2 linked regions of the Actinokineospora alba genome follow. The protein of the gene in region 1 interacts with the protein of each later gene in a pairwise test. Links are inferred from orthologs where the notes say so. Each region holds a gene or a part of one and is shown in the gene's direction. Other genes may lie near its edges. The genes, in order: C8E96_RS10590 and C8E96_RS09450.

What was found.
Region 2: the proteins of C8E96_RS10590 (region 1) and C8E96_RS09450 interact in binary tests that used the Escherichia coli proteins (3 or more experiments, as listed by UniProt). The link is inferred for Actinokineospora alba from one-to-one orthologs.

Annotation. Positions count from the first base shown.
Region 1 is NZ_SNXU01000001.1:2,204,943-2,216,464, reverse strand. The notes cover bases 8,077-11,057. They hold C8E96_RS10590 (peptide deformylase), read left to right. Parts: upstream 8,077-9,269; coding sequence 9,270-9,845; downstream 9,846-11,057. Other genes in these bases: C8E96_RS10580 (DUF2332 domain-containing protein), read left to right, coding at 10,581-11,057; C8E96_RS10585 (LysE family translocator), read left to right, coding at 9,982-10,581; C8E96_RS10595 (DUF3263 domain-containing protein), read right to left, coding at 8,804-9,118; C8E96_RS10600 (LytR C-terminal domain-containing protein), read right to left, coding at 8,181-8,807. In the rest of the region: C8E96_RS10635 (serine/threonine-protein kinase), read right to left, coding at 1-301; C8E96_RS10630 (AIM24 family protein), read right to left, coding at 357-986; molybdopterin molybdotransferase MoeA, read left to right, coding at 1,076-2,272; C8E96_RS10620 (phosphatidylserine decarboxylase), read left to right, coding at 3,531-4,247; pssA (CDP-diacylglycerol--serine O-phosphatidyltransferase), read left to right, coding at 4,251-5,231; C8E96_RS10610 (AAA family ATPase), read left to right, coding at 5,272-7,491; C8E96_RS10605 (SSI family serine proteinase inhibitor), read right to left, coding at 7,530-7,907; more of C8E96_RS10580, read left to right, coding at 11,058-11,522. UniProt on the Escherichia coli protein: Removes the formyl group from the N-terminal Met of newly synthesized proteins. Requires at least a dipeptide for an efficient rate of reaction. N-terminal L-methionine is a prerequisite for activity but the enzyme has broad specificity at other positions.
Region 2 is NZ_SNXU01000001.1:1,963,042-1,974,582, forward strand. Bases 4,136-7,135 are described here. They hold C8E96_RS09450 (aspartate-semialdehyde dehydrogenase), read left to right. Parts: upstream 4,136-5,104; coding sequence 5,105-6,166; downstream 6,167-7,135. Other genes in these bases: C8E96_RS09445 (aspartate kinase), read left to right, coding at 4,136-5,108; C8E96_RS09455 (LPXTG cell wall anchor domain-containing protein), read right to left, coding at 6,232-7,135. Also shown: leuA (2-isopropylmalate synthase), read right to left, coding at 1-301; C8E96_RS09420 (hypothetical protein), read left to right, coding at 539-835; C8E96_RS09425 (hypothetical protein), read left to right, coding at 882-1,220; C8E96_RS09430 (hypothetical protein), read left to right, coding at 1,291-1,881; C8E96_RS09435 (nitroreductase family protein), read right to left, coding at 1,878-2,462; C8E96_RS09440 (DUF2029 domain-containing protein), read right to left, coding at 2,452-3,663; more of C8E96_RS09445, read left to right, coding at 3,843-4,135; more of C8E96_RS09455, read right to left, coding at 7,136-7,938; C8E96_RS09460 (DUF397 domain-containing protein), read right to left, coding at 8,031-8,234; C8E96_RS09465 (helix-turn-helix domain-containing protein), read right to left, coding at 8,241-9,086; C8E96_RS09470 (protein kinase domain-containing protein), read left to right, coding at 9,231-10,964; C8E96_RS33695 (hypothetical protein), read right to left, coding at 11,032-11,541.

The DNA of each region.
Region 1 (11,522 bases):
GGCTCGCCATGTCGGCGCCCTCGACGAGCCGCATCGCGATGTAGAGCAGCCCGTCGACCTCACCGAAGTCGTAGAGCGGCACGACGTTGGAGTGGTCGATGGCCGAGGTGTTGCGCGCCTCGTCGACGAACCGCTCACGGAACTCCGGGTCCTCGGTGAGGTGTTCGGCGATGACCTTCAGCGCGACCTTGCGCCCGAGTCTGACGTCGGTGGCGCGGTACATCACGCTCATTCCGCCCTTGCCGAGCACTCCGTCGATGCGGTAATGCCCCAGGCGACGCCCAGTAAGGTCCTCCGACACGCGTGGAGCCTAACGTGGGCGTTGTGACGGCCGCGTCCGGTTCCGTGAGATCGATTCAGCGGGCGAGCCAGCCCGCCATCGCCCGGGGGGTCCTGGTCTGGGTGAGGAGCCTGCCCGGACCGGCGATATCGAGCATCAATCCCTCGCCGGTGCGCACCGACTGCGGGCCGGACTGGCTGACCGCGCGCAGCCTGCACTGGGTGCCGTCGCTGTAGGCCAGCACGCTCGCCGGGTCGACCGTGATCGCCTCGCCGGGTTCCAGGGTCGCCACGTCGAGGGCGCCGCAGACGGCGAGGACCATGGTGCCGACGCCGCTGACGTGTTCGAGGAAGCCGTGCTCGGCGCCGAAGAGGGTGTGGAAGTTGGGCCAGCTCGGATCGACCCGCAGGGTGCTCGCGACGGCGAGCCCGACGCCGCGGGCGACGCACCAGCCCGCGGTCCCGTCCAGGTCGAGCGCGTAGACCTCACCGGGCAGGGCGGGGGCGACGTCGACCCAGCCACCCTCGGCGGGCGCGGTGAAGACCGTGGGTCTGCCCTTGGACCGGCCGCCCCCACGACGCTGATCGACGAGCACACCGAAACTGGTGGCCAGCAGCGCCGAGTAGTCGGCCTGAACCGCTTCGCCTGGCGCCAACATGAGGCGTGCCACCCCGAAAGCGGGGGTATGCCGTGTACGAACCTGCACCGTTCCCTCTTCCACCCAGTGCGACACACCCCGACGCGGCCGCTCCAGTCCCGGCAGTCTGGCACGGCGGTTTAGGGAAGGATGGCCGCGTGGCGAAACGCACCTACACGGCCGGGGAGTACCGCGACGAAGTCGCCGCACTCCTGCCGCCGCTGCCCGTCGTGGAACTCCCGCTCGCCGACTGCCTGGGCTTGGTCCTGGCCGAGGACGTCGTGGCCGGGGTGTCGCTGCCCCCCTTCGACAACTCCGCCATGGACGGCTACGCGGTCCGCGCTGAGGACATAGCGTCCGCACCGGTCACGCTGCCGGTGGCCGACGACATCCCGGCGGGCCGCACCGACGTCCAGCCACTGGAGCCGGGCACGGCCCACCGGATCATGACCGGCGCACCGTTGCCCCCGGGCGCGGACGCGGTCGTCCAGGTCGAACTGACCGACGCCGGGACCGAGACCGTGCACATCACTTCCGCTGTTCCCGCGGGCAAGCACCTGCGGCGAACCGGCGAGGACGTGGTGGAAGGCGTCACGGTCCTCCACGCGGGCACCGTCATCGGCCCCCCGCAGTTGGGCTTGGCTGCCGCGGTCGGTCTCGGCACCCTCCCGGTCAGAAGGCCCCCACGCGTCATCGTGCTCTCGACCGGCTCGGAACTGGTCGCGGCAGGCGAGCCCCTGCCACCCGGCCACATCTACGAGTCCAACAGCGTCCTGATCGCTGCCGCGGTCCGCGAGATCGGCGGCAACGCGACGGTCCTACGTTTCGTCCCGGATGACGTCGACAAATTCCGCGCGGTAGTCGCCGAACACGCGCCGGGGGCGGACCTGCTGATCACCTCAGGCGGCGTGAGCGCCGGCGCATACGAGGTGGTCAAGGACGCCCTGACCGGCCACGGCGTCGAATTCGTGCGCGTCGCGATGCAGCCGGGCGGTCCCCAGGGCTTCGGCACCTTCCTGGGACTCCCGGTACTGACCCTGCCGGGCAACCCGGTGAGCGCAGCCCTGTCGTTCGAACTGTTCGTCCGCCCGGCATTGCTCGGAGCTCTAGGACACCGCGTCGTAGACCGCCCCCGCGCACAGGCAAGGGCGACGGTGGACATGTCGTCACCCGGCACAAAGACCCAATACCGGCGGGCGCGGCACGATGACGGAATGGTGGAGGTAATGCCGGTCGGCGGCCCGGGGTCACACCTACTGTCCGCTTTCGCCGCATCGAACTGTTTGATCGAAATCCCGGTGGGTATCGAACAGGTCAAAGCGGGCGACAAGGTAGACCTGATCTTGCTCGATTAATCCGACCCACAGACACCACCACGCCACCCAACCGGACCGCAGAGCCCAACTGCGCCACCCACAGCCCCACCCAGGACTCGCAAGCCTTAAGGGACGCCCTTATCCCTCACCTCGAACATGGGTCACTTCCAGGGATGCTCTTGTCCTTGCACCTCCGAACGTGGCCTCCTTCGGGAATGCCCTTGCCCTTGCACCTCCGAACGTGGTCACCCTCAGGGACACGCCTCCCCCATAGCTCCGGACGTGGTTGCCTTCGGGGACGGCTCTTCGCCCCTGCACTTCCCCCTTGCCCCTCGTCCTGGCCGCTTTTAATTCTCGATCATCGGTGTCAAGGGTCGCGCAGCGATCGCGCAGCGACGGCCGTTTACGGCCGCCCTTGACAGCGATGATCGAGAATTAAACAATCGAGCCAGAGGGGCCCACCACGTTGATCCCCGAGTTCTTGTTGGCTCCCAAGGGAAATCAGTCTCCCTCGGCCACAATTGTTTAACTCTCGATCATCGGCGTCAAGGGCGGCCGTAAACGGCCGTCGCTGCGCGATCGCTGCGCGACCCTTGACACCGATGATCGAGAGTTAAAGATGGCCAGGACGAGGGGGCAGGGGGTAGAGCAGGGATTAAAAGCCAAAGACCGCAAAGGCAACCCCGTTGGAGTGGGACTGTGGGCGGTTTGGTTTGGCTGTGCGGCTCGGGCTGGGTTGGTGGATGCAGGCCGAGCGGTTGTGTGCGCGGTGCAGTTGGGCTGGGCGGCTCGGCCTGGGTTGGTGGGATGCAGGCGAGTTGTGGTGTTCGCGGTGTTCTTTGGCCCTGAGGTCCGGTGGGCGGGCTGGTTTGTGCTCCATTGGTTCGCGCGTTTCGGTCGCGGGTGACGGGGGGCGCCGTGGGGTGCGAGCCGGGTCGGCAAGGTTGAGTCGCCCGGTGGGATGGGCCGTGGGGTGATCGGCACCGTCGGACGTGCCGCGAATGACCCCGAGGCCGGTCCGTGATCGCGGGGACCGCATGGGTCTGCCGCCAGAGGCTTCGGTAAGATCGCAACAGCAAGTAACCGCGTGCTCACCGGTCGGATTGATTGGCCAGGAGTGGGCGCGTAGAATGGAATCGCTCCGCAACGGGGCATCCGATCGGTGCCGTGCGCCGTCGGGGGGTGCACGGCGCCGGTCGGGTGCCCTGTGTTTCAGGGCCGGTCAGATCTCGGTCGATACGACTCTTGGCGTAGCGTGTGGGCAAATCCGGCCGAGTCGCGAGGAACCAGCCACCTGATGTCCGCCCCGTCGCAGCCCCCGTCCGATGCCCTCAAGCACGCGGTCGAGCTGACCAAAAGCATCATCCCGCCGGTCCACCCGGGCGGTCGGCCGTTTGTCTTCGGCGCTCTTGTGGCGACGCTGCTGATTCGGCGTCGTTCGCGTCGGGTCGGTGTGCTCAGTGGTGTGTTCACCGCTTGGCTGGCGTGGTTCTTCCGTGAGCCGAAGCGGGTCACGCCGCAGCGGCCGGGGATCGCGGTGGCGCCCGCCGACGGCACCGTCTCCCACGTCATCGAGGCCGTCCCGCCCGCCGAGCTCGAGCTGGGCGACGACCCGATGCTGCGGATCAGCGTGTTCCTCTCGGTGTTCGACGTGCACGTCCAGCGCTCCCCCGCGACCGGCCAGGTCGTCCGGGCGATCCACAAGGACGGCGAGTTCCTCTCCGCCGACCTGGACGCCGCCAGCGAGGTCAACGAGCGCAACAGCCTGCACATCCACACCGTCGACGGTCACGACCTGGCCGTCGTGCAGATCGCCGGTCTGGTCGCGCGGCGGATCATCTGCCAGGTGGCCGACGGTGACAAGGTCAACGCCGGCACGACGTACGGCCTCATCCGCTTCGGCTCCCGCGTGGACCTCTACGTGCCCACGGGCAGCCGGGTGCTCGTCGAGGCCGGGCAGCGCACCATCGGCGGCGAGACCGTGTTGGCCGAGCTGCCCGCCGCGGAGCGCTGACCGATGGCGCCTGCGTCTCCCGGAGTGCGCCTGCTGCCCAACGCGATAACCGTCCTGGCGATGTGTGCCGGCCTTTCGGCCGTGCACTTCGCCATGCGCGGCCAGTGGGCCGCGGTGATCGCGGCCATCGGTGTCGCGGCCATTCTGGACAGCCTCGACGGTCGCATCGCCCGACTGCTCGACGCGACCAGCAAGATGGGCGCCGAGCTGGACTCGCTGGCCGACGCCATCTCGTTCGGGGTCGCGCCCGCCCTGGTGATCTACGTCTGGAAATTCCCGGACAACCGCCTGGGCTGGGGCATCGCCCTGATCTTCGCGGTCTGCATGATCCTGCGCCTGGCCCGGTTCAACACACTCCTCGACGACACCGAGCAGCCGCCGTACGCCAAGGAGTTCTTCGTCGGCGTCCCGGCGCCCGCGGGCGGTCTGCTCGCGCTGCTGCCGATGATGCTGACCATCGAGTACGGCGTCCGGGACGTGTGGTGGCAGTCCAAGCCGTTCATCGCGCTGTGGACCGTGGCCGTCGCCGTGCTGCTGATCAGCCGCATCCCGACGCTGTCGGTGAAGTCGGTCAAGGTCTCCCCGCGCGCGGTGGCGCCGATGCTGGTGGGTGTGGGTCTGCTCGCCGCCGCGGTGATCACGTACCCGATGATCGCGCTGGCCATCGCCCTGATCCTCTACCTGGCCCACATCCCGTTCGCGGTGCGGCGCAAGCACTGGCTGGCCAACCACCCCGAGGCGTGGGATGTGCCGTCGAAGGAACGTCGGGCGATCAAGCGCGAGCACGGCACGCAGCGCCGGATCGGGCTGCGGCCGCCGCCGCTGCACCGGGTCGCCGGCGCGGCCAAGCGCGCGGTCCGACTCCCCAGCCGCAACGGCGGGCAGCAGGCGGCTGCGCCACCGGCGCCCGAGCCGAGCGTGGCGGGCCCGGTCCGCAGGCGCAGCTGGCGGCGCACGGGTCTGCGGCGCGAGCAGTCCCGCTGACGTCCTGCGCCGCGAGAGCAGGAGGCAATAGGCTCGCGGCGTGGGATCACAGATCACGCTGACCGCCCGACTGTCCCCGTCCGCCCTGGACACCCGGCGCGGGGTGGTGCGGCTGCACCGGGAAGTGCTCGACGCCCTCGGCGTGCGGCACTGGGACGCCGTCCAGCTCACCGGCGCGCGCGTCAGTTCCGCGCTGGCCGCCGAAGGTGACCCGGCGGGGCCGACCGGGGTGATCCTCCTCGACGACGTGACCATGTCCAACCTCGGTGTCACCGAGGGCGCCGAGGTCGTCGTCGCGAAGGTCGACGTCGCCCCCGCGCGCTCGGTGACCGTGGCGGGTTCGCGCCTGGCCACAACCTCGCTGACCCCGGAGACCGTCCGGTTGGCGCTGGTCGGCAAGGTCCTCACGGCGGGCGACGCGGTGTCGCTGCTGCCGCAGGACCTGTCCCCGCCGCCCGGCACGGACGTCTCGGCGGTGCGCGGCAAGCTGTCGCGGGCCATCGGCATGACGTGGACCAACGAGCTGCTCACGATCACCGCGACCGAGCCGCCCGGCGCGGTCACCGTGCATCCGTCCACTGTGGTCGGCTGGCGCGACGGCCCGCGCACGGGCGAGCGCGCCCCCGCCCCGGTCGCCACCGCCCCCGTCCGACCGGCCCCGCCTGTCCCGGCGGAACCCCCAACGCCTATCGCGGACTTGGTAGGTGCCCAGGACGCCGCCCGCGCGCTCGCGGAGTGGTTCGAGTTGGCGTTCACCCGCCCGGAGCTGCTGGCGAAACTCGGCGCAGCCCCGCGGCTCGGCGCGCTGGTCACCGGCCCAGAAGGGGTCGGGAAGTCGACCGTCGTCCGCTCGGTCGCGCACTCGGTCGACGCCGCCGTCGTCGAGCTGTCGGGGCCCACCGCCGCCGTCCTGGAGGCGAAGTCGACCGCGGCCCTGGTGGACAGCGCGATCGCGGAGATCCGCGCACACTCCGACGCGGGCAAGCCCAGCGTCCTGCTGATCACCGATATCGACGTCCTCCTGCCCGCCACCACCCCACCGCCGGTCGCGACCGTGGTGCTGGACTCGCTGCGCGCCGCCATCGCCATCCCCCGGGTCGCCCTGGTCGCGACAACCGCCCACCCCGAGGCCATCGACCCCCGGGTCCGCGGTGTCGAGCTGATCGACCGCGAGCTGCGGCTGACGCTGCCCGACGGCAAGACCCGCACCGAGCTGCTGCGCATGCTGTTCCGCGACGTCCCGGTCGTGTCCGATGTGGACTACGCGGCGATCGCCGAGCGCACCCCCGGCTTCGTCGCCGCCGACCTGATCGCCCTGCGCCGCGAGGCCGCCATCCGCGCAGCGCTGCGACACAAGGACGCCGAGGAACCGCGCATCGAGTCCGCTGACATCCTCGGCGCACTGGACACCGTCCGCCCGACCTCGATGTCCACTTCGGACACCCTGCGCACCGGCAACGTGGCGCTCGAAGATGTCGGCGACATGGTGGAGACCAAGCAGGCCCTCACCGAGGCGGTGCTGTGGCCGCTGCGCTACCCGGATTCCTTCGCCCGCCTGGGTGTCGCCCCGCCACGCGGCGTGCTGCTCTATGGGCCGCCCGGTGGCGGCAAGACGTTCCTCGTCCGCGCGCTGGCGGGAAGCGGGCAGCTCAACGTGCTGTCGGTCAAGGGCGCGGAGCTGATGGACAAGTGGGTCGGCGAGTCCGAACGCGCCGTCCGCGAGCTGTTCCGCCGCGCCGCCGAGGCCGCGCCCGCGCTGATCTTCCTCGACGAGATCGATGCCTTGGCGCCGCGTCGCGGGCAGTCGTCGGACTCGGGCGTGTCCGACCGGGTCGTCGCGGCCCTGCTGACTGAGCTCGACGGCGTGGAGCCGCTGCGCGACGTGGTGGTCGTCGGCGCGACGAACCGCCCTGAGCTGGTCGATCCCGCGCTGCTGCGCCCCGGCAGGCTGGAGCGGCTGATCTACGTGCCGCCGCCGGACGCCGAGGCCCGCGCGGCCATCCTGAAGGCGACCGCCCGCAACATCCCGCTGGCGCCGGATGTCGACCTGGTCGAGTTCGCCAAGCAGCTGGAGGGCTACTCGGCGGCCGACTGCGCCGCCGTCCTGCGGGAGGCGGCCCTCACGGCGATGCGCGAGAGCCTGGACGCGGCTGAGGTGACCGCGGCACATCTGGAGCAGGCGCGGGAGAAGGTGCGCCCCTCGCTGGACCCGGCGCAACTCGCGACTCTCGAGGCCTACGCCGAGTCCCGCAAGGCCTGACGGACCGGCGGGGGTTCGCCCCGCCGGTCCGGGTTCGGTCAGATGTCGAAGACAGCGCCGGTCTCGACGTAGAGCTGGCACGCGTTGCCGAACGTCTCGTCGTAGGAGACGCGGCGGCCGTCCCAGGTCCCGGTCGCGGTCACGCGCACCGGGTCGACGTACAGCGGGCACGCGCGGTCTTGGTGCACAAGCAGCGCGCTGAAGTCGCCCGTCACCGCGGCGAGCTGCGCGCAGGCGGTCTCCGGGCTGCGGTGGTGTCCGCCTGCCGGGCCGCAACGCAGCGTCCCGACCCGCATGGGGTCGCCCTCGTGCTGGTAGGTGAGGACGAGCGACGCGCTCGTGGGCGTCGCCGAAGCAGGCTGGGCCGTCGCCACCGCGGTCGCGGCGGCGAAAGCGACGATAAGGACCTTGCGCAACATAGGTCAGTCAACCCTCTCGTGGTATCGCGGTCATGATCGATGACCGAACGAATTCGAGAGTAGGCCGATGAAAAATCGTCGCAACCCGGGCGCGATTCTTCCTTTCGCCCGTGACGGGCCGCACAATTGTCGCCCGATGGCTGCCCACCGAATGGCGCAAGCGGCCGGGTTAAAGAACCTTGGCGCTGGTGAACGTCCCGCAGGCCGGGGCGCGACAGACCGTCACGCCCACCGCTTCCTTTGCCGGAAGCGGTTTTCGGTCAAAGGAAGTTATTCCTTGCCCGCCGCGCCACGATAATCTTTGGTGACGATCAGGATAAGACCAGGACGCGAATCCTTGATGCCCTCGAAACGTGGCTCGGCGCGAATGCCGAACTCCGCGGCCAGCGCCCGCGCGGCGGCTTCCTCTGCCGTGCCGGGAACGAAGTACACCGTCGTCGTCGGGATGATCCCCTGCGAGTAGTTCCCGGTCTCGACGACGTTCCAGCCGTGGCCCTTGAGATCGTTTTGCGCGCGGGAGGCCAGGTCGGCGATCGTGCTGTTGTTGTAGATCCGAACCGGTTGGTCCTTTGTGGACGGCGTACCCGGCTGACCCGGCCCTTGGCCCGGCCCCGGCGCGGTGCTCGTGGGCGCGGCCGTCGTCGAGACGGGTGGAGTGGTCGTCGTGGTCGTCGGCGCGGCGGAGGACGAGCCCGGGGACGAGCCGGAGGTCGACGGCGGCGCGACGGAGGGTTGCGACGCGGCGGGCGCCGAACTCTGCGGCTGTTGGCCTGCCTCGCTGTCGCCGTTGCCGCCGAGGAGTGTGACGACACCGAGAACGGTGGACACGGCGGCGACACCGATCAGGACGAGACCGGCGATCTTGCCCGGACGCGCTGCGGACGGGTCTGTGGTCATCGCGATTCCAATCCCAGCCTCCGCACGGACCGCGCGCTGTGCCTGGTCGACCGCATCCGGCGCAGTCGCTTCACCAGCATCGGGTCGACGGCCAAGGCTTCGGTCTTTTCGATCAGTTCGTTGAGAACCTGGTAGTACCTGGTGCTCGACATCTCGAACAGCTCGCGGATCGCCTGCTCCTTGGAGCCCGCGCACTTCCACCACTGTCGCTCGAAAGCCAAGATCGTGTGATCTCGCTCACTGAGCCCGCTGGACGCTTTCGCCCGCGTGGGTCGCGGGTCCGAAAAGGCCGATGCCTCAGCGGCGTTCATCTGGCTCCTCGCCTCACGGTCTGGCGAATCCGTGCTCCCGCACCGGAATCACACAGGTGTGATCCTCAGGCGCCATTACACCACGTCACCACCCGATGTGATCGTCATGTCCTCGGCGCGTCCGTCAACGCGCAATAACTACCCTGCCCGTATGACAGTTCACCCGATCCGGATCGTCGGCGACCCCGTCCTGCACGCTCCGACCACGCCGATCGACCGGTTCGACGACGAACTCAAGACTCTGGTCGCCGACATGTTCGAGACGATGGAGGCGGCGAACGGCGTAGGCCTGGCCGCCAATCAGATCGGCGTCGCCCAGCGCGTGTTCGTCTACGACTGCCCGGACGACGAGGGCGTGCGGCACCGCGGCACGGTGGTCAACCCCGTGCTGACGACGTCGGAGATCCCCGACGGCATGCCCGACCCGGACGACGACTACGAGGGCTGCCTGTCGGTCCCCGGCGAGTCCTTCCCCACCGGCCGCGCCACGTGGGCGAAGGTCACCGGCCAGGACGTCGACGGCTCGCCCATCGAGGTCGAGGGCACCGGCTTCTTCGCGCGCTGCCTGCAGCACGAGACCGACCACCTCGACGGCTTCCTCTACCTGAACCGCCTCGTCGGCCGAAACCAGCGCGAGGCCAAGCGGATGGTGAAGGCGAACAAGTGGGGCGTCCCCGGCCTGTCCTGGGACCCGTCCACCACCGAAGACCCCTTCGCCGACGACTGACCCGCGAGTCGCCCCTCCCGGCGAATGAGTCGCCCCGCCCGGCAACCGAGTTCGACAGTCGGGTGGCAGGCGAACGGTGTGGCGGGCTGTGGATAACCGGTGGCGATCAGGGCCGTCGGTGTCGCACGATGCGGGGGTGACCTGGTCCGGCTTTCTCGCCTTTCTGATCGCCTCGTTCCTGCTCGCCATGGTGCCCGGGGTCGGCACCGCGATGCTGCTGCGACAGGCGATCCGCGGCGGCCGCCGCGGCGCGCTGGCGACCATGGCGGGTATGGAGGTCGGCGTCGCCGTGTGGGCCGTCGCGGCCGGGCTCGGGTTGTCGGTGCTGCTGGTGGCTTCCGAGATCGCCTACCAAGGGCTGCGGATCGTCGGCGTCGGCGTGCTGGTCTGGTTCGGCATCAAGGCGTTGTTCGGCAGGCACGAGCACACCGAGACCGAGGTGACTGGCGGCTCCGGCTTCCGCGCGGGCCTGCTGGTCAACCTGGCGAACCCGAAGCTCGCCGTGTTCGCCATCTCGTTCCTGCCCCAGTTCGTCACGCCCGACGCGCCGAGCTGGGTGCTGCTCGCGCTCGCCGGGCTGTGGGTGGTGATCGACACCGTCTGGTACCTGCTGGTGATCGCCATGCTCACCCGCGTGATGGGGTGGCTGCGGCGCGCCGAGGTGCGGACGCGGCTGGAGCGGTTCTCCGGCGCCGTGCTGATCGCGCTCGGTATCCGACTGGCGCTGGAGGCCTAGTGGGCAAGGCCCGCACGCTCGCCGAGGTGTACCGGCACTTCGGCGAGGTCGACGCCGCCGACACGCTGTATGAACGTGTCGCCGTCGCCATCAGTGAGTCCGACGCGGCGCTGCGCGCCATCGAGGCGGCGCCCGCGCGCAAGCGGCACCCCACGGTGATCCTCGCCGCGCTGCACGATCTCGCCCTCGCCGGACGCGCACCCGCGCTCGCCGCGGCCTACGCCGCAGGGGAAGCCGCCGCTGCGATCGACACGCTGCTCGGCATGACCGACTCGGTCGTCGCCATCGCCGCCCGCAGACAGCCGCGCACCGACGAGACCGGACGCTGCGCCGTGCTGTACCCGGCCATCGCCGAGGCGGCGCGCCGAGCGGGCGCGAATGCGGTGGGCCTGATCGACGTGGGCTGCTCGGCGGGCCTCAACCTCAACGTCGACCGCGTCGGCCTCACCTACGGCAACGGCCAGTCCCTGGGCGACCCGTCCTCGCCCGTCCGGCTGTCGGCTTCCATCGTGGGAGACCGGCCCCTCCCGACGCGGGCGATGCCCGAGGTCGTAGCGCGCGTCGGTGTCGACGTCGATCCGGTCGACGTGACCGACACCGATGAAGCCCGGTGGCTGCGCGCCTGTGTGTGGCCGGATCAGCGGGAGCGGGCCGCGAGGCTCGAAGCGGAGATCGCGTTGGCGGCGTCGGCCCCTCCGCTGCTGCTGCGAGGCGACGCCGTCGAGGTGCTGCCCGACGCCATCGCCCAGGTGCCCGCGGACGCCCTGCCTGTGGTGATCACGACGTGGGCGTTGTCGAAGTTCCCACTGGAGAGCCGCCTGCGCTTCCTGCACCGCCTCGACGAAGCGGCGACAAACCGGCCGGTGGCCTGGGTGTCCGCGGAAGGAGTCGGCGTCGCGCCCGCGATACCGACCTTCGGCGATCGCCGCGCCTCCGGCCAC
Region 2 (11,541 bases), 240 kb from region 1 along the record:
CCATGCGCACCAGCAGGTCGAACATGCGGCGCTTGCGGGCGGGCGACATCGGGTCGATCAGCGCCTGGTTGCCGTCACGCAGGTCGACCGCGCACCACAGCGGCGCCTTGGTGATGCGTTTGGTGGGCCAGGTGCGGTCGGGTACGTCGATCGGCTCGACCAGCTCGGGGAACGGGCGGTACCGGTGGAACGGCATCGAGCTGCCGCGCTGCGGGTTCCACGCGGGCTGGCCGTCCGGGATGGGACGCGACGGCGTCCGGATCCGGCTGTTGGCGGAGGAGTAGGCGTCTGAACTGCTCATTGCGGGGGCTCCTGCTTAACGGTGTCGGGGACCGGCGGCATGCCCGAACTCCGCGACGGGGAGCCGGCCTGAATCAGGCCCCGTCGCGGCAGCGAAGCAGGAGGAGAGCGTGAGCCACGCACTCAGAGTAGCCATGGACCGGCCCGATATGGAAACGTGCGTCCACATGGTGGGCGGCAACGCCGTTACGCCAACTGGCCGAGTTTGCGAATCGGCAGGTCGGGGCACTCTTCGGGCATGACTACGCGCAGATGGTACGCAACACGAGGCACCGGCACCGCGGCCCGGATCGTGTCCGGCATCGGTGCACTGTTCGCCCTCATCATCGTCATCTACATCCTGCTGATGATCTTCGGCGCGAACATGGCGAACGCGTTCTCCAGGTTCATCCAGTCGATGGCGGAGCCACTCGCGCTGTTCTTCCCCGGCCTGTTCCCGATCGCCAACGCGACGCTGAACGTGATCGTGAACTACGGCCTCGCGGCGCTGTTCTGGATCGTCGTCACGGGCATCATCGCCCGCGTCGTCTCCTGATCCCGCACGCATAGCCCCGGGCGGGCTGCCGTGCCAGACTGCCCGCATGGCTGACAGCACCGAGGAAACCGGCCGCGAGGGCCGCACGGGCGCGCAGTGGCGGGCCGACATCGTGGGCCTCATCGCGAACCTCGTGCGGTGGGCGGGCCTGCTGATCGCCTTGGTCCTGGTCGTGCACGTCATCCTGGTGATGGGCAACGCGAACACGGCGAACGGCATCACGACCTTCGTCCGCGACACCGCGGACGTCTTCGTGCTGGCGTTCAAGAACCTGTTCGCGCCCGAGGACGCCAAACTGGGTGTGCTGATCAATTACGGCCTGGCCGCGATCTTCTGGCTCGTCGTCACGACGATCGTGGCCAGGTTGATCCGCAGGCTCGCTTAGCCGTGTCTCGGGCGGCCATCCAGGTGATTGGGCTGCCGTCCGAGCGTGATCAACCTCTACGCTGGCGATCATGTCCGCGGAGTGGGCGTCAATTGTCGTAGACATTGTCGGCATAGTGCTGGGTGTTGTCGGCTGGTGGGCTCAGCCATTGATCGAACGCCGAATAATGGAATCGCGCAGGACTGTTCACCCGATACCCGGCGCCCCGCACGGGACCGACCTGACGCGACGGGTGCAAAAGTGGCTCACCGCCGCCACCTTGATCGTCCCGAGCACGATGCTGGCTTATGCCGTGATCGACGTCCGGGTGGGCGTCCAGCACGTCGATCTGGCCGTTTTGCCTGCCGCGGTGCTGGGACTCTTGTTCACCGTGGTCACTTCCCTGCTGGTCGGGCTGATCGGTGTGGGTGATCACCGCGCCATCCGCGTAGCGGCGGTGATCTGCGCTGTCTTCGACAAGGTGTTCATTCTCGCGGCAATGGTTTATCTCTGGTTCGCTTTGACCGCGTTGACCCATGTTCTCGGTATCAGGTATTTCGTAGCCGAACTGGACAGCCCGGTGCTCACCACTTTCCAGGCGGGCGTTCTGGCCGCCCTGTCGACAATCGCGTGGCGGGTTGTCGACAACAGTGCCGACCTGTTGGCGGGTCTCAAACGCTAGAAGGGCGTGCCCCACTCGGTGAAAGCCAGGTCGGAGAGCGGCAGCCGCTTCCGGGGCCGGGTCTCGCGTTCCCGCTTCTCCGGTGGGAGCAGCTCCGGCGGTCCGAGCACGCCGACCGCCACCGCCACCAGCGGCCTGATGTCCCCGGGAAGGTCGAACTCCGCCGCGATCCCCGCCTTGTCGAACCCCGCCATCTGGTGCGCGACCAGCCCCTCGGCCACCGCCTGCAACACCAGGTTCTCCGTCGCCAGCCCCACGCCGTACTCCGCGTACGGCACCTCACCCTTGGGGTTCACCGTCGCCGCGCAGGCGATCAGGAGCGCGCCCGCGTTGACCGTCCACGCCTGGTTTCCCCGGTTGAGCTGCCCGAAGATCCGGTCGAACGTCGGCGTCCCCCGCATCCCCACCAGGTAACGCGCGGGCTGGGTGTTGCCATACGACGGCGCCCACCGGGCCGCCTCCAGCATCCGCCGCATCGCCTCCTCCGGCACGACACCGGAAGGGTCGAGCGCGCGCGGACTCCAGCGCGCCTTGATCAGCGGGTGCAGGTCAGGGTCGGTGGGCCCAAGGTCAGATGGCATAGCCCCAGGCCGTGATCGAGTACGCGCCGAACCACGCCGACGCCACCGCGATCCCGGCGAGCGTGAGCACCACGGTGGACGGGCGCCGCTTGGCCAGCGCCAAGGCGATCGGGATCAGCAGCGTGAACGCCGGGAGCATCAGCCGGGCCTTGGAGTTCATCAGCCCGTTCGAGCACAGGTCCATCGCCAGCACCCCGGCCGCGTACACCAGCAGCGGCCACTCCAGCCGCCGCCGCCAGCCGATGACCAGCAGGGCCAGCGCGCCGACGATCAGCCCGACCGTGGCCACCTCCAGCACCGACCGCGCGTTGCCGAGCACGTCCATCGTGAACCGGACGGTCGCGACCCCGCCGTCGAACTCCGAGTCCCAGCCCCGCCGCTGCAGGGCGAACCAGCCGTCCCACTCACCGGTCTGCACACCGACCCACGCGAGGTAGCCGATCAGCCCGACCGGGGCGAGCACCCCGCCCAGCCAAGGCCGCCAGGAGTCGCGCCGCTGGAACACCGCCACCAGCGCCGCCAGCCCCACGGCCAGGATCAGCGCCGACGCCGTGGGCCGTACGAGTCCCGCCGCCGCGCAGCACAGCCCGGCCCCGATCCACTGCCGTTCGAGCACGAACACCAGCGCCCACACGGCCAGCGCGCAGAACATCGCCTCGGAGTACGCCATCGACAGCACGATCGCCATGGGCGACGCGGCGAACAGCGCGACCAGGATCAGCCCGACCGTGCGGGAGCCGCCGGTGATGATCGTCCCCAGCCGCGTCAGCCCGTACGCGCACACCACACCGAAGGCGACGGTCACCGCCAGCGCCGAGGGCAGCAGCCGGAACCCCAGGTCGCTGAGCCAGCCGACGACGGTCGGGTAGCCGGGGAAGAAGGCGAGCGGTGTCTCGAAGCTGCGCTTGCCGAACGCGTCGACCAGGCCGGACGGGACACCGGCGTAGCCGTTCCCGGCGATCGCCAGGAACCACTGCCCGTCCCACGATTTGAGCGCGTCGGTCGTCGAGATGTCGTTGCGGCCGGCCATCCAGCTCAGGATCAGCAGCCCGAACTCGCGGATGCCGAGGAAGATCACCCCGGGTGCGATGACGTGGGTGATCCGCCGGGCGGTCCACCGCCGCACACGCCTAGGGGCCACCTCAGGCTGTGCCGTCGTGGTTTCCTCAGCGCTCGCGGGCGCCACGTCCGTCGCAGACACCCCGATCCTCTCCACATCTGCTGGCCGTCCGGCCCAGCGTAGCCGCCCGTGCGCAGGCGGTCGGGGAGTGGCGGGAGACACAGAGCACCTCGGGACGAAGCCGGTGCGCAGGTAGGCTCTCCTGCGATAAGCGTGGCGGCCCCGGCCGCCCGCCCGCGGGCCTGAGGAGGTTGCACGCAGTGGCGCTCGTCGTCCAGAAGTACGGCGGATCCTCGCTGGAGAACGCCGACCGGATCAAACGGGTCGCCGAGCGGATCGTCGCGACGCGCAAAGCGGGGAACGACGTCGTAGTGGTCTGCTCCGCGATGGGTGACACCACCGACGAACTCCTCGACCTGGCCAAACAGGTGAACCCGGTCCCGCCGGAGCGCGAGATGGACATGCTGCTCACCGCGGGTGAGCGGATCTCCAACTCGCTCGTCGCGATGGCGATCAGCGCGCTCGGCGCCGAGGCCAGGTCGTTCTCCGGCTCCCAGGCGGGCGTGATCACCACGTCGGTCCACGGCAAGGCCCGGATCATCGACGTCACCCCCGGCCGCGTGCAGGCCGCGCTCGACGAGGGCTACATCGTCCTCGTCGCCGGCTTCCAGGGTGTCAGCCAGGACACCAAGGACATCACCACTCTGGGCCGCGGTGGTTCGGACACCACAGCGGTCGCTCTCGCCGCGGCGCTCAACGCCGACGTGTGCGAGATCTACACGGACGTGGACGGCGTCTACACCGCCGACCCGCGCATCGTGCCCGACGCCAAGCGCCTCGACCGCGTCACCTATGAGGAGATGCTGGAGATGGCCGCGGGCGGAGCCAAGGTGCTCATGCTCCGCTGCGTCGAGTACGCGCGCCGCTATGGCGTCCCGATCCATGTCCGCTCGTCGTACAGCACTAAGTCCGGCACGATCGTCGCCGGATCAATGGAGGACTTGACCGTGGAACAGGCGATGATCACCGGCGTCGCGCACGACCGGTCCGAGGCCAAGGTCACCGTGACCGGCGTCCCGGACCACGCGGGCGTGGCCGCCCGGATCTTCCGGACCGTGGCCGACAGCGAGATCGACATCGACATGGTGCTGCAGAACGTGTCCAGCACCGCGTCCGGCAAGACCGACATCACCTTCACCCTGTCCAAGAGCAACGGCCCCACGGCCGTGGCGGCGCTGGAGAAGATCCGCGAGGAGCTGGGCTTCTCCGCGGTGCTCTACGACGACCACATCGGCAAGGTCTCGCTGGTCGGCGCCGGGATGCGGTCGCACCCGGGTGTCACGGCGACCTTCTGTGAGGCGCTGTCCAAGGCGGGCGTGAACATCGAGATCATCAACACCTCGGAGATCCGGATCTCGGTCCTGATCCGCGACACGCAGCTCGATGAGGCTGTGCGCGCGATCCACGAGGCGTTCGACCTCGGCGGCGACGAGCAGGCCGTCGTGTATGGGGGGACTGGACGATGAGCAAGCCGACGCTGGCCCTGGTCGGCGCCACCGGCGCCGTGGGCACCGTGATGATCGACATCATGAACGGCCGCAAGGAATGGCCGTGGGGTGAGGTCCGGCTGATCGCGTCGCCGCGGTCGGCGGGCAAGAAGATCACCGTGCGCGGCGAGGAGCTGACGGTGATCGCCCTGGCGCCGGAGGTCTTCGACGGCGTCGACGTGGCGATGTTCGACGTGCCCGACGAGGTGTCCGCGCAGTGGGCCCCCATCGCCGCCGAGCGCGGCGCGGTCGCGGTCGACAACTCGGGCGCGTTCCGCATGGACGCCGATGTGCCGCTGGTGGTGCCGGAGGTCAACAGCGACAAGATCGCCGACCGCCCCCGGGGCATCATCGCCAACCCGAACTGCACGACCCTGTCGATGATGGCCGCCATCGGCGCGCTGCACCGCGAGTTCCAGCTCCAGGAGCTTGTGGTGGCCTCCTACCAGGCGGCTTCGGGCGCGGGCCAGGACGGAATCGACCGCCTCCAGGCCGAGTACGCCGCCGTCGCGGGCAAGGACCTGGGCGGCAAGGCAGGCGACGTCCGCGAGGCGCTCGCGGCGGCCGGCCTGTCGCAGGAGGGCTCGCCTTTCCCGGCCCCGCTCGCGCTGAACGTCATCCCGTGGGCGGGCTCGCTCAAGGAGGACGGCTGGGCCAGCGAGGAGCTGAAGGTCCGCAACGAGTCCCGCAAGATCCTCGGCATCGAGGACCTGAAGGTCTCGGCGACGTGTGTGCGCGTCCCAGTGGTCACCACGCACTCGCTCGCCGTCCACGCGCGGTTCGCCGAGCCGGTGACGGTGGAGCAGGCGCGCGCGATCTTCTCGGCGCAGCCGTCGGTGGTCTTGGTGGACGACCCGGAGAAGGGCCAGTTCCCGACCCCGGCCGACGTGGTGGGCGGCGACCCGACCTATGTCGGACGCATCCGCCAGGCGCTGGACTTCCCGAACACCCTGGACTTCTTCGTCTGCGGTGACAACCTGCGCAAGGGCGCGGCGCTCAACACCTACGAGATCGCCGAGCAGCTGGCCAAGCGCTAAAGCCAGTACAAACAAGCGGGCCGCGACGGAGATCCGTCGCGGCCCGCTTGCTTGTCTCAGGTGGTTCAGTTCGCCTTGGTGCGCCTGCGGTTCGCGGCGATCAGGAACACCGCTCCGGCGAGCAGCGTGGCCAGGCCACCGACGGACAGCCAGATCACGTTCGCGCCGGTGTCGGCCAGGTTTCCGGACCGCGCCTGCGGAGCGGGCGCGGCCGGGGGCGCGGTGGGCGGGGTCGTCACGGGGTCCGGCGTGGGCTCGTCGTCCGGTCCCGGCGTCACCTGGACGGGGAAGTCGCAGGTGTACCAGCAGCCGTTGCCCTTCACCAGAACGTCACGGTCCTCGGCGTTGACGACGGTCCACGGCCCCTTGACGTCGGTGGAGTAGATCCCGGCGGGAGCGTCCTTGAACTCGGCGACGCCCTTGTCGTTGGTGCGCGCGGTCGCCACGACCTTGGCCGTGTCCGGCTCGACCAACTGCACGTCGATACCGGCCATGGTCTCGCCCTCCTCGGGCCATCCGTTTCCGTCGCCGTCCTGGAAGACGGTGGTGCGCACGGTCCCGGTGGCGTTGGTGATCAGCCGGGCGTAGTCGACGGCCTCAGGGTTGCCGTCGCCGTCCCAGCCGAAGTCGCAGCCGGCGAAGACGACGCCGTAGTCCCCGTAGGCGACCGGGATGGTCTCGCTGACCTGGAAGGTCTCGGTCTTGCCCGGTGCGATGCTGACACCCTTGCGGTTCCAGGCGAGGTCGCCCCAGCCCGCGCCGGTCCCCTTCAGGCCGGGACCTTCACCGCTGCGGTGGCAGACCGCGTGGACGCCGGCCATCGGGATGGTGCCGATGTTCGTCAGTGTGACGACGAGGTGGGCGGTGTCGCCCGGCTTGTAGCTGTCCTGCTTGAACTTGAGCGACGCCGTCAGTCCCTCGCCGAACGGTCGGACACCGCGCAGCTTGAGGTCCAGGTTGCCGTTGGACAGGTCGACCTTCACCGTCGTGTACCGGAACGTCCAGTCGTCGACCTTGGTCGACAGCGAGTACTCGACTGGAGCGAGCCGGTCGAAGGCGAACCGGCCGGCGGCGTCGGTCTTGACGGTTTGGCGGTCATCGCCGAAGTGGTTATTGCCCGCCGTCACGTCGGCGTCGGCCACCAGCTCACCGGCGTCGATCGTCTCGTTGCCGTTCTTGTCGAGGTAGACGACGCCCGCGATCTTGCCGTGGACCTGCTTGAGCGGGGCGGTCACAGTGAAGCCGGTCGAATGGTGGCCGGATTCGCGCGGCGTGACGTGACCCACGAAGACCGCGGAGGTGGCGTTCGGATCGGCTGCGAACCCGTCAAGCTTGTGGGTATAGGTCTTGCCTGCGTCGATCTTGATGCCGGCGTGGAGCGCGCGCAAGCTCTCATACCGAAAGCTGATGCCGGTGTCGGACGCCGGGTAGGACGATGCCGTGAGCGGGCCCGCCGTCGTGTTGGTGATCTTGAGTGTGGCCTTGACCGGGTCACCGGTCTGGTAGGAGGCCTTGTCGAGCGTGGCCTCCACCGCGAATGACAGCGCCTGGGCGGAATCGGCGTTGTTCGGCGGCTGCACCAGGTCGGTGGGTGCGCTGGGCACGGTGGACGGTTCCGGCGCGGGCTCGGACACCGGGGCCGAGGGTTCGGCCGACACCGACGACGGCGCGGGCTCGCTCGGTTGGGCGTGGGCCGGTGCGGTGAACAGCATTCCCACGGCCACGGCGGCGCACGTGGCGGCCGTGAGGCGGGCATGGCGGAATAAGGACATGAAAGGAAACTCCAATGACCACGGCCGTCCCCGAGCCGGCCCCCAGCGCCGGCTGCGGTCGCGTCCGGCGCGGGAAGACTAGACGGTCGGTGTCACGCGATCGCGGTCGGGCGCACGGGATTGGGCCATTCGGAGCAGGTCAGGCGTGCCGGATCCCAGGCGCTCGCGGGGAAGCGGAGCGTGCCGCCGGTGGGGTTCTTGGAGTCCCGGACGCGCACGGTGGCTGAGTAGGCGATCTCCACATAGTCGGCTTGGCCGGCACCGCTGAAGCTCGATTTCCGCCACTCAGCGTGCATGCTGTTTCAGCTCCGCTCGTAATCGGCCGCCATGCACTTCAGAAAATTCACCGTATCGGTGGGCGGCAACGCCTTCTTCTCCAGGCTTGCCGTGTGGCGCTGAAACAAGCCGACCTGGTCTGGGGAGTCGAGGAACCCAGATGCCCCATCGTTCTCCACATAGATGATGGGCGGCTCCGATCGGAACTCCAGCTTGCTAAAGGTGCCTGGGTTGGCGTATCCGCCATGTTTGAACGGGATCACCAGAATCTTCACGTGGGGGAGCGCTGCCCTGCCGATCAGCCAATGAATCTGTTGAGCCATGACCTCAGGCCCGCCGATTGGCCGTTGCAATACCGCTTCATCGAGAATGGCCACGTATTTCGGGCTGACCAGCTTGGTCAGCACCTTCTGGCGTTCCAGGCGCGCGGCCACCCGTTCTGCCCGCCCGTGATCATCGGTGTCCGCGAAGGCCATCAGAGCCCGAAGATAGGCCGGTGTTTGTAGCAGGCCAGGCACGTAGGTCGGTGCGAAGGCGGTGATGGTGGTTGCCACGCTCTCGAACCCCGCCAGGGCCGGGCGCAGCCAGGGGAGCAACCGATCCCCGCTCTCCAGCCACTCGCGGGCATCCAGGTTCTCCGCCATCTCCAGAAGCCTCGCCCGTTCCGGCCCGGTCACCCCGTATATGGCCAGAAGCGCGGCGATATCTGTGATGTGTGAGATCCGCTTCGCCTTCTCGGTGCGATTCAGCGTGGCCGTTGACGTTCCGATCTGTGCGGTCGCATCCCGGGTGTTCAGCCCAGTTCGGGCCCGCAGCACTTTCAGCTCCATCGCCAAGGCCCGCATCCGGGCGGGCAGCCTGTTACTGATCATCCATCTATGACACTGGTCCTTCTCGCCGTCCGCAACTTCCCCGATCGGCGTAGTTGTTGCAGGTGGTGAGATCGATGACCCGGCAGGATCGGTGTCACCTCCCTTTCGTAGGCTGTCGCGCGGACAGCGCGGAGGGGGACACTCATGGCCGAGCCGAGACTGGTGGCCGGGCGCTACGCACTACTTGGGGAACTGGGCCGCGGCGGCATGGGTGTCGTCTGGCTCGCTGAGGACCGGGTCATCGGCAGGCGGGTCGCGCTCAAGGAGCTGCCGTTCCCGCCCGGGCACGACCCGGCGGTCTTCCAGGAACGCGTCCTGCGCGAGGCGCGGACGGCGGGCGGGCTCAACGACCCCGCCATCGTCACCGTGTACGACGTGTCCTTCGAGCGGGGCTTCGCCTACCTGGTCATGGAACTGGTCCAGGCCCCCACGCTCGCCGACCTCATCGCCGCGGGACCGCTGGCCGAGGCCAGGGTCGTGACGATCGCCCGGCAGGTGCTCGGCGCGTTGAAGAGCGCGCACGACGCGGGGATCGTGCACCGCGACGTCAAGCCCAGCAACATCATGGTGCTGCCCGGCGACCGGGTGAAGCTCGCCGACTTCGGCATCGCCCGCGGTGTCGACGACCCGAGCCTCACCGCGACCGGCGGCATCATGGGCTCCCCGGGCTACATGGCGCCGGAGCTGTTCGCCGGGTCGCAGCCCGGGCCCGCCGCCGACCTGTGGTCGCTCGGCGCGACCCTCTTCCACGCCGTCGAGGGCAAAGCGCCGTTCACGCGGACCACCACGGCCGCCACGATGCACGCCATCCTCACCGAGCGTCCCCAGCCCAGCCGCTGCGGCGAGCCGCTCAGCTCCCTGCTCAACGGCCTGCTGAGCCAGGACCCGGCGCAGCGGCTCAACGGCACCAGGGCCGCCGCCCTGCTCGGCGCGCCCGCGGACGCGGAAACGACCGTCACGTTCCCGCCGGTCGCCGTCGCGGACGGCTCCACCGAACTCGTGGCCCCGGTCGCCGACTCGACCGAACTCGTCGCCGGACCGACGATGGCGGTCGTCTCCCCACAGCGCTCGACCCGCGAGAACGTCATGGACGCGGCTGCCCCCGCGGCCCCGGCGTGGGTGAGCGACGACCCGTGGGACGAGAAGAAGAGCCCCAGCCGCAAGGTGCCCGCGCTCCTCGCGGGCGCGGCGGCGGTCGTCGTCGCCACTCTGGTCGCGGTCTTCGTGCTGGTCCCCGGGGATGAGGAAACCCCGACGGCGATGCCGGTCGTCGACAAGCAGACCCAGTCGTCGACACCGCCCGCCACCCTGACGGAGACCCCGACGTCCTCCTCCGGCGCGCCCAGCTCCACCGCGCCGCCGAGCAGCAGCACCTCGGGCGCACCGTCGTCGGGGGCCGCGGCCTCCGGCTCGGTCAAGCCCACGACGGCCTCCGCGGGCCAGCCCGTCCCGCCGAAGCCGACCACCGCGGTCACCACGACCAAGCCGCCGCCGACGTGGACGCGAACCGTGGTCACCCGCTACAACCACCCGACCGGCTGGCACGTCCTCACCACCCCGGCCAGTCCCGCGCCCGCGGGCTTCAGCCGCGAACACCCGCTGGGCGCGCTGTCCGCGAATCCTGCGCCCGGCACCAAGAAGATGTACTCCTGCAAGCAGAACACCTCGGAGGACCACTTCACGTCGGTGGACCAGAGCGGTGGCTGCGAGGGCCACCGGCTGATCGGCCTGCTCGGCTACGTCTTCACCGCGCCCCCGGAGGGCGCGCGGTCGGCGTCGATCTACCGCTGCACGTACTCGGGTGGCCACTTCGACTCGGTCCACGCCGACTGCGAGGGCTACAACCAGGAATATCGGATGGGCTACCTGCTGATCTGACGATGAGCGAAGGCCGCCGCTGTGCGCGGCGGCCTTCGCTCATCGGTGCCAGTGCTGATCGGTACCGCTAGGGAACCGGAGCAGGCTCCGGTGCCTCATCGATCGGCGGTGCGGGTTCCTCAACGGGCGGTGCGGGCTCCTCGACAACCGGCGGCGCGGGCTCCTCGACCGGCGGTGCGGGCTCTTCAACCGGCGGTGCCGGTTCCTCGACCGGCGGGGCAGGTTCCTCAACGGGCGGTGCGGGCTCTTCAACCGGCGGTGCGGGCTCCTCGACCGGCGGGGCAGGTTCCTCAACGGGCGGTGCCGGTTCCTCAACTGGCGGTGCGGGCTCCTCAACCGGCGGGGCCGGTTCCTCAACCGGCGGTGCGGGCTCTTCAACTGGCGGGGCAGGTTCCTCGACCGGCGGCGCAGGCGGCTCCTCCGGCGGAGCCTCGTCCTTCACGCACTCGCCCTCGATCAACTCGTCGAGTGCCTTGGCGGCGCCCTCGGCCTCCGTACCCACCGCGGCGGGCTTGGGCTCGGCCGTCGTCACCAACGCGACCGCACTGTACAAATGGGACAGTAGTTTCGCCGTGGC